Regions from separate parts of the Rahnella sp. CFA14(1/10) genome, predicted to be linked through region 1. Evidence: predicted binding sites of a transcription regulator. Region 1 holds the regulator's gene; each other region holds the start of a gene.
The links. Region 1 encodes PhoB, which activates phosphate uptake and scavenging genes when phosphate is short. Its sites were predicted from a motif close to CTGTCATAAAACTGNCNNAT; they were not measured.

Region 1 (3,288 bases):
AGTCCGCTGCCGCCGGTCTGCCGCGAGCGGGCCTTATCGACCCGGTAAAAACGTTCGGTCAGGCGCGGGAGGTGCTGCGGCGCAATGCCCGGCCCGTTATCACTGATCTGGAATTGCGCGCCATGCGGCGTTTGCTGCCAGCTGACTTCAATCCGCGTCCCGGCAGGCGTGTGGTTGACGGCGTTATACACCAGATTCGATACCGCACTGCGCAACTGATCTTCATTACCAAAGACGTTCAGTTTGTCATTAATGCGAAACACCACCTCATGCCGGCCGTTGCTTAACGTTTGCACCTCACGTTCGAGCATACCGAGCATCACCGGAATATCGACTTTCTCATGCAAATCAATATTCGCTGAAGCTTCGATTTTCGACAGCGTCAGCAACTGCTTCACCAGCCCGTCCATTCGCCGCGTCTGTTCCTGCATGGTATCCAGTGCTTTGGTGCGGAAAGGTTCTTCCAGTTTGGCGTCTTCCATCATTTCCAGATATCCCTGCAATACGGTCAGCGGGGTTCTCAGCTCATGACTGACGTTAGCAAAGAAGTTACGCCGTGCACCTTCAAGCTGACGCATCTGTGTGACATCGCGTGCCACCATCAGCAGTTGCCCTTCTGAATAAGGCATAACGCGAAACTCGACGTAATGCTCATTATTGAGTTGCAGATTCAGCGCCCGGCTGAAATCGCGGGTCTGGATCCACAACCGGAATTCCGGATAACGCAGCAGGTTGAAGATATGTTGCCCGTTATCTTCCGGCCAGCGGAAACCGAGCAGATCCTGCGCCAGCCCGTTACACCAGAAAATATTGCCTTCTTCCGTAGTCAGCACCACGGCATCGGGCAGCGATTCAGCACCGCTGCGAAAACGTTTGATCAACTGACCTAATTCGCGACGCCGGCGCCGGTTGCGCATCTGCATCTGGTTAAGCCCGTAGAACAGCGGCTCCCAGCTCCAGCGGCCGTTCGGCGGCGTAATACTGCGGTCAAGCCACAGCCAGTGAGAGAGTTTAAGCTGGTTGTAATAATTCCAGCCCAGTGCCGCAACCAGCGACACAAACAGGAGCCAGCCGAAATGACCGACGAAAATACCGAGAATTAACGCTGGCAGACAAAAGAGAAAAAATTCGCCGGCCAATCGTTTCCATGACAAACGTTCTAGCACACAGATTCTCCGCTGTGAGGACTCAATAACGCGTTGAAAAACGGTATCCGGTACCACGAACAGTCTGGATCATTCTGTCATGTCCGCTGGTTTCCAACGCCTTACGCAAACGACGAATATGCACGTCTACGGTGCGATCTTCCACATAAACGTTAGTGCCCCAGACGTTATTGAGCAACTGTTCCCGGCTATAAACACGTTCAGAATGCGTCATAAAGAAGTGTAATAACTTAAATTCTGTCGGCCCCATATCAAGCGCCTGTTCGTTGGCCATCACCCGGTGAGACGAGGGATCCAGGCTTAAACCCTGCATGTCGATCACTTCTTCCACCGCCATTGGCGAGATGCGACGCATCACCGCTTTAATGCGGGCAACCAGCTCTTTCGGGGAAAACGGTTTGGTGATGTAATCATCGGCACCGACTTCGAGGCCACGCACCCGATCTTCTTCTTCACCGCGTGCGGTCAACATCATCACCGGAATTTCGCGGGTCAGCGCCTCACGTTTAAGATGCTTAATAAACTGAATACCGGAACCGCCAGGTAACATCCAGTCGAGCAGGATAAGTTCAGGGTAAGGTTCAACAAGCTGCCCAATCGCTGAATCAAAATCCTCAGCTTCTACGGCCTGATAGCCATTTTGTTCCAGTACAAAACACACCATTTCACGGATTGGAGCTTCGTCTTCAACCACCAATATACGTCTAGCCATCGTAGGTCCTGCCAATAGGTTAGCGATCTTTTATTTGATTGCGGGCGCCATTATGCGTCAGTTTTGTGACAGATTTATGAACGAAAAGAATGGTTCATTACAGTCAAATATGACAGATAATTAGCGGCCATCTTGCTGAAATTGGACTGATTTATCGGGGACATCTCCCCCCGCCGACGTTTATACTTTGCCCCATTGTCGTCATCCAGGGTTCATACAGGAGTCTCATGCGCCTGATCCACACGTCAGACTGGCATCTTGGCCAGTACTTTTTCACCAAAAGCCGTGCAGCCGAACATCAGGCATTTCTGCGCTGGCTGACCGGTCAGGTGCAGCAACATCAGGTCGACGCCGTGATTGTCGCGGGTGATATTTTCGATACCGGATCACCGCCCAGTTATGCCCGCGAATTGTATAACCGCTTCGTGGTGGAATTACAACAAACCGGCTGTCAGCTGGTGGTACTGGCTGGCAACCACGATTCCGTCGCAACACTTAATGAATCACGCGAGCTACTTTCCTGCCTGAATACGCGGGTGATTGCCACTGTCGGCGAAAATCTGTCTGAACAGATTTTGGTGCTCAGTCAGCGTGACGGAAAACCGGGCGCGGTACTGTGTGCCATCCCGTTTTTACGCCCGCGTGATCTGCTGGCCAGTCAGGCCGGTCAGTCCGGCAGCGACAAACAACTGGCATTGCAGGAAGCCATCGCCGCACATTATGACGCGCTCTGGCAGGCCGCGCAGGCCAGGCGTGATGAACTTGGCATACCGCTGCCCGTTATTGCAACCGGCCATCTGACCACCGTTGGCGTCAGTACTTCTGATTCCGTGCGTGACATCTATATAGGCACACTTGACGCCTTCCCCGCGCAGGCGTTCCCGCCGGTTGATTATGTGGCGCTTGGCCATATTCACCGCGCACAGTGCGTCGCAAAAACTCACCACATCCGTTACAGCGGTTCGCCAATTGCCCTGAGCTTTGACGAACTGAGCAAAGCCAAAAGTGTGTATCTGCTCGATTTCGACGGGGCAACGCTCAGTGCCATCGACACGCTGGAAATTCCTGTTTTCCAGCCCATGCAGATACTCAAAGGCTCGCTGGCGGAAATTGAAAAGCAACTGGCGCAGTTCGAAGGCGGCGATGCACAAAAACCCGTCTGGCTTGATATCGAAGTCGCCACGCAGGATTATCTCAGCGATATTCAGCGGCGTATTCAGGCGCTGACTGCGGATTTGCCGGTGGAAGTTGTCCTGTTGCGCCGCAGCAAAGAACAGCGCATCAGCAGCATTGAGCAGCAGGAAAAAGAGACCCTCAGTGAACTGAGCGTCAGCGACGTCTTTGAACGGCGGCTGGCGCTGGAGCCGGACCCTGATGCCCCCCGTCAGGCGCGGATGCGCACTCTTTTTG
Region 2 (3,288 bases), on a different contig from region 1:
GTGATCAGTATCCGATTGCGATGGAAGGTGCGCTGAAGCTGAAAGAGATTTCTTATATTCACGCGGAAGCCTATGCGGCGGGTGAGCTGAAGCATGGTCCGCTGGCGCTGATTGACGCAGATATGCCGGTGATCGTGGTGGCACCAAATAACGAATTGCTGGAAAAACTGAAATCGAATATCGAAGAAGTGCGCGCCCGTGGCGGTTTGCTGTATGTCTTTGCCGATCAGGATGCCGGTTTTACCGACAGTGAAGGCATGAAGATTATCCAGCTGCCACACGTTGAGGAAATTGTCGCACCTATTTTCTATACCGTTCCGCTACAGTTGCTGTCCTACTACGTTGCCCTGATTAAAGGTACCGACGTTGACCAGCCACGTAACCTGGCGAAATCTGTGACTGTCGAATAAGACTGTCCGGTTTCAGCTATGCGATATATAAGCGCCTCCCGGGGCGCTTTTCTATTTTCAGAATGTTTTTGCCTGATTCCCCACTTTCCCGGCAGCCGATCACGATTCTCCCCTCTCAGGCTTCGTAACCCGCCCCGGATAAGGTATAGTTCGCGTTTTTCTGAAGGTACCCCGCTGAATGCTGACCAATTCCTCCATTCGTCTTAACAAATACATTAGCGAGAGCGGTATCTGCTCACGCCGCGATGCCGATCGTTACATCGAACAGGGAAATGTTTTCATCAACGGCAGGCGTGCCGCAGTGGGGGCTCAGGTGTTTGCCACAGACGTGGTGAAAGTTAACGGTCAGCTTATCGAGCCACGTGATGAAGAAGATCTGGTGCTTATCGCGCTGAACAAGCCGGTAGGTATTATCACCACGATGGAAGAGGGGGAGCGGGACAATATTCGTGATTTCGTCAATCACAGCAAGCGTGTCTTCCCGATTGGCCGTCTGGATAAAGATTCTCAGGGGCTGATTTTACTGACTAACCATGGCGATCTGGTCAATAAAATCCTGCGTGCCGGTAATGATCACGAAAAAGAGTACATCGTGACCGTTAATAAACCGATCACTGACGAATTTATTGCAGGTATGGGTGCTGGCGTGCCGATGCTTGGCACGGTGACCAAGAAATGCAAAGTAAAGAAAGAAGCACCCATGGTGTTTCGTATTACGCTGGTACAGGGGCTTAACCGACAGATCCGCCGTATGTGTAAGCACTTCGGTTATGAAGTCACTAAGCTTGAGCGCGTGCGTATTATGAACATCAACCTGAAAGGTGTTCCACCGGGAGAATGGCGGGATTTAACCGATGATGAATTGATCGAGTTATTCAGGCTGATTGAAAACTCCTCGTCTGAAGATAAACCGGCGAAAAAAACGCAGGCAAACCATACTCAGGCTAAAAAAGCGGTTGTCACAAAACCGGCTGCCACAAAAACAAAAAATACCGAAAAACCTGAAACTAATTCTGCATCCCGCAAGCGTTTTGCCCAGCCTGGTCGTAAGAAAAAAGGGCGTTAATTTACCTGTTTTTCATTATCTGCCGGTGTAATAACCGGCTTTTCCCGCTTAAAACACCTTCATATTGCCCGGGTGGTTCGAATTGTGAACGGTGTCATAAAACTGTCATATAACGTACATTTTACTGTCACTAAACTGTCCTATTTTCCTCCTGTGCCAAACACTTTAATTAACGTCGACATCAGTCGGGAAGTTTAAAACCACCAGGAGTGGAACATGAAATTGATGCGTAACACCGTCGCCGGTCTTGTAGCAGCGACTTTCTCCCTCACAGCAATGTCTGCTTTCGCTGCCACTAACCTGACTGGCGCTGGCGGCACCTTCCCCGCACCTGTCTACGCTAAGTGGGCTGACGCATATCAGAAAGCAACCGGTACTCAGGTGAACTACCAGGGCATCGGTTCTTCCGGCGGTGTAAAACAAATCATCGCCAAGACCGTTGATTTCGGCGCATCTGATGCACCGATGAAAGAAGAAGATCTGAATAAAAATGGCCTGTTCCAGTTCCCTACCGTGATCGGTGGCGTGGTGCTGGCTGTTAACATCCCTGGCATCAAATCTGGTCAGCTGACACTCGATGGCGCAACGCTGGGTGACATTTACCTCGGTAAAATCAAAAAGTGGAACGACGCAGCGATCACTAAGCTGAACCCGGGTGTGAAATTGCCAGACACCAACATCGCAGTGGTGCGTCGTGCTGACGGTTCCGGTACTTCGTTCGTATTCACCAGCTATCTGGCGAAAGTCAACAGCGAGTGGAAAGACAAAATCGGTGCAGGTTCAACGGTGAACTGGCCAACGGGTCTCGGTGGCAAAGGCAATGACGGTGTGGCCGCATTCGTACAGCGTCTGCCAGGTTCAATCGGTTACGTTGAATATGCTTATGCTAAGCAAAATAACCTGGCTTATACCAAGCTGGTCGATGCAGACGGCAAAGCTATCAGCCCGACGGAAGCCTCCTTCAGTGCAGCTGCTAAAGGCGCTGACTGGAGCAAAACCTTCGCTCAGGACCTGACCAATCAGAAAGGTGATAATGCGTGGCCAATCAGCTCCACCACTTTCATCCTGGTTTACAAAGATCAGCAAGATGCAGCGAAGGGCGCAGAAGTGCTGAAGTTCTTCGACTGGGCCTACAAAAATGGCACCAAACTGACAACTGATTTGGACTATGCCGCACTGCCAGCCTCTGTTGTAGAGCAGATCCGTGCAGCCTGGAAGACCAACATCAAAGACAGCAGCGGTAAAGCACTGTACTAGGAATACCCGTCATACCTGAAGCTGCACCGGCGTTAGCTGCGCTCGTTCACCCGAATCACTTACTTGAGTAAGCTCATCGGGATTCACTTGCTTGCTGCCTTGGTGCAACTCCAATTATTTTGGGTATAGTAACTCTGCTTCATTCCCTCTCCGGCCGGGGAGGGAATTAAATCTGAATTAAAAGAGAGTGGTATGGCTGAATACAAGCCGGCTATCAAGGCACCTGGCAAAAACGGTGACATCATCTTCGGCGCGCTGGTTAAACTGGCAGCGCTGATAGTGCTATTTATGCTGGGCGGCATTATCGTCTCGCTGTTTATTGCTTCTCTGCCGAGCATTGAAAAGTTCGGATTATCCTTCCTGTGGACGAAAACCTGGGATGCGCCGAACCAACAATTTGGTGCACTGGTGCCGATTTATGGCACGGTTGTAACCTCCATTATTGCCCTGCTGATTGCTGTTCCGGTGAGCTTTGGCATCGCATTATTTCTCACCGAGCTTGCACCTAACTGGATGAAGCGCCCGCTGGGGATTGCTATTGAACTGCTGGCGGCT
Region 3 (3,288 bases), on a different contig from region 1:
GGAGGGAGCTACGGGTTAGCGACTGCCTTTAGTTAACTCACGCTTCATATCAATAATCTGCTGATATTCTGCCAGAGACGTCTCGCCGATATGCTGTTTGCCTCCCACTGCTTTCACGAAACAAGCGTGGTCATCTTTATCCAGTTTCTTAATGGCGGAAACCAGCTTAGCTTTAAATGCCGGTGGCAAATCACTACGCACTAAAATCGGGCCATTTGGGATCAGCGGAGATTCCCAAATAATACGAATTTTCTTCATCAGATCCGGATGGTCCATGCGGATCATTCGGTTGAACGCACCGGAGGTATAACCGGTTTCACGGTCGCCGATCATTGAAGCCCATGTTACGGCACCTTCAAACTGACCGTTCAGCACACCAAGAATATCCTGCTCATGGCCACCGGAGAAGGTGACACTGGAGAAGAAATTGTTATATTTATTATCCGTGGTGCCGCCAAATTCTTTCTTGAATGTCTGGTTCGGGATCAGGTAACCGGAAGTGGAATCCGGGTCAGCGAAACCGAATGATTTGCCTTTCAGGTCAGATAATTTCTGATACGGGCTGTCGGCTTTAACAATAACAACGGAGTGATAACCACGAGATTTGTCGGTATCGTCAATCACGATGCCCACCAGATCCACCGCTTTCGGATTATTAATATAAACCGAAGCAAAAGATGAAGGTGACATGCTTAATACCATGTCGACTTTCTTACCTAACAACCCCTGAATAACACCTGAATAATCGGATGAATTACGCAGTTTGGTATCCACATTTAATTCTTTATCGAAGAAATCTTTTACACACTGATTATCACCGATTTGCTGAGTGGCATTCTGCCCGCCCAAAATACCTAAGTTTAATTCTTTAGGAGCATCTTCTGCCATGCTGTGCATCGCGGTAAAAGAACCTGCTACGAAGACTGCCAGACGTAATAACTTCTTCATGAAATAATGACCTTGTGTAGATTGAGTGAAAGTAGAAATAAGCACTGCAAAAAAATAAATAACATTATTATTTAACTGTTTATAGCGTCGTGCTCTTCACCGTATAACTGATGCAAAATATCATCAGTTAACTGATCCGGATGTCCGTCGAAAATAATCTGCCCTTTCGCGATGCCGATAACGCGGGTGCAATAATCTTTCACCAGTTCAACCGAATGCAGATTGACCATCACGGCAATATTCTCTTCGCTGACTTTTTTCAGCGCATTCATGATGCGCAGGGTATTTTTCGGATCCAGTGACGCCACCGGTTCATCAGCCAGCAGAATTTTTGGGTTCTGCATCAGCGCACGACAAATCGCTACCCGTTGCATCTGGCCACCGGAAAGGTTTTCGGCACGCTGCAACGCATGCGGCAACATGTGCAGCCATTCAAGCAAAGAGATAGCACGGGCACGGTCTTCGTCGTCGAACTGATTAAAAAATGATTTGAACGTTGAGGTGTGACTGAGACGCCCCAGTAACACATTTGTCAGAACATCAAGACGAGGTACCAGACAGAAATCCTGGAAAATCATGCCACAACACGAGCGCCAGCGACGCAACGCTTTGCCGGTCAGCCCTGCCAGTTCCTGCTGTTCGCCATTTTCGTAATGGCATACCACACTGCCTTCTGTGAGCGGGATAGTCCCGTTGAGAACATGCAGCAGAGTGGATTTACCTGCGCCGGAACGGCCAATTACCGCCACGAATTCACCGGCATGGAGATCAAAATTGATGTCATTCAGGACACGCTGACCTGATTTGTAGGATTTCACGAGACCCTTGACGTCCAGAACCTTGTTCAGATGCTGTGGCCCGGTCTGAGGATATTCAGCCTGTGCCAGCTTAAGTTGAGCTTGAGCCATGATGCTGTCTCTCGGTTGCTTTCGTTATCTGGCGTTCATTAAGCGCGAGTTTTATGACACATCAATGACGATTTAATGGACAGCGCATGACAAAAATGCAACAGATTAAGTGAAATTACCTAACCCATATCCCGAATGACATTTAACTTAATAAGTATCATTTAAGCCTATGATTAGATGGCATCACATTAAAAAAGGAAGATGAAATGGATAATCAGTCACTCATCGCCGCGCTGAAAGAGATTGCAGGCAGCCGCCACGTGTTGACCGGCGACAGCAATACCGAACGCTATCGTAAAGGGTTCCGCTCCGGTGGCGGCAAAGCGCTGGCGGTGGTTTTTCCGCAAACGCTGCTGCAACAGTGGCAACTGCTCAAGGCCTGTATCGCCGCCGATAAGATTGTCATTATGCAGGCCGCCAATACCGGCCTGACCGAAGGCTCGACGCCCAGCGGCGACGACTATGACCGCGACATTGTTATTTTCAGCACACTGAAACTGGACCAGATCCAGTTACTCGACGGTGGCCATCAGGTGATCGGTTTTCCCGGCAGCACGCTCTACAAACTGGAAAAGATCCTCAAACCCTACAACCGCGAACCGCACTCGGTGATTGGCTCGTCCTGCATTGGCGCGTCGGTGGTCGGCGGGATTTGTAATAATTCCGGCGGATCGCTGGTGAAACGCGGACCGGCATATACCGAAATGGCGTTGTATGCGCAGATCGATGTGCAGGGTGAATTGCAACTGATTAACCATCTGGGAATTAACCTTGGCGAAACGCCGGAAGAAATCCTCACACGTCTCGAAAGAGGCGATTACCGTGAAACCGATATCACGCATGATCAGCGCCTGGCCTCGGATCATGATTATGCTTCTCGTGTCCGCGAAGTGGATGCGGATACGCCATCGCGTTTCAACGCGGATGAACGACGTTTATTTGAAGCATCCGGTTGTGCGGGTAAACTGGCCGTTTTCGCCGTACGGCTGGATACCTTTCCGGCAGAAACACAACAGCAGGTTTTTTACATCGGCACCAATGACACTGCGGTGTTGACAGAATTACGTCGTCAGATCCTGCGTGATTTCGTTAATCTTCCGGTGGCCGGGGAATATATGCATCGGGATATTTTCGATATCACCGAAGTCTACGGTAAAGATACATTTATGATGATCGACAAGCTTGGCACCGACAAAATGCCGGACATGTTTACTGCCAAAGGGAAGTTCGATGCGCACGCCAGTAAGGTTCCATTCCTGCCCAAAAATTTCAGTGACCGTGTGATGCAATGCCTGAGCAAAGCTTTACCTAATCACCTTCCCCCCCGCATGAAACAGTACCGTGACCGGTTTGAACATCACTTACTGCTGAAAATGTCCGGCCCCGGCATTGACGAGGCCCGAACCTTTCTGACACGTTTCTTTACTGAGGG

Region 2: a site for PhoB is predicted at 1,568-1,587, ahead of pstS (phosphate ABC transporter substrate-binding protein PstS). Genes of this name have one in related genera too.
Region 3: a site for PhoB is predicted at 1,897-1,916, ahead of phnC (phosphonate ABC transporter ATP-binding protein). Genes of this name have one in related genera too.

The regions. Positions count from the first base shown of each region.
Region 1 covers NZ_SEWS01000012.1:96,853-100,140, forward strand. The annotation lists gene phoR (phosphate regulon sensor histidine kinase PhoR) at 1-1,166, opposite strand, end outside; gene phoB (phosphate response regulator transcription factor PhoB) at 1,189-1,878, opposite strand; gene sbcD (exonuclease subunit SbcD) at 2,106-3,288, shown strand, end outside.
Region 2 covers NZ_SEWS01000006.1:330,248-333,535, reverse strand. The annotation lists gene glmS (glutamine--fructose-6-phosphate transaminase (isomerizing)) at 1-410, shown strand, start outside; gene rluF (23S rRNA pseudouridine(2604) synthase RluF) at 589-1,476, shown strand; gene pstS (phosphate ABC transporter substrate-binding protein PstS) at 1,693-2,733, shown strand; gene pstC (phosphate ABC transporter permease PstC) at 2,926-3,288, shown strand, end outside.
Region 3 covers NZ_SEWS01000001.1:566,345-569,632, forward strand. The annotation lists gene phnD (phosphonate ABC transporter substrate-binding protein) at 16-948, opposite strand; gene phnC (phosphonate ABC transporter ATP-binding protein) at 1,020-1,856, opposite strand; gene dld (D-lactate dehydrogenase) at 2,063-3,288, shown strand, end outside.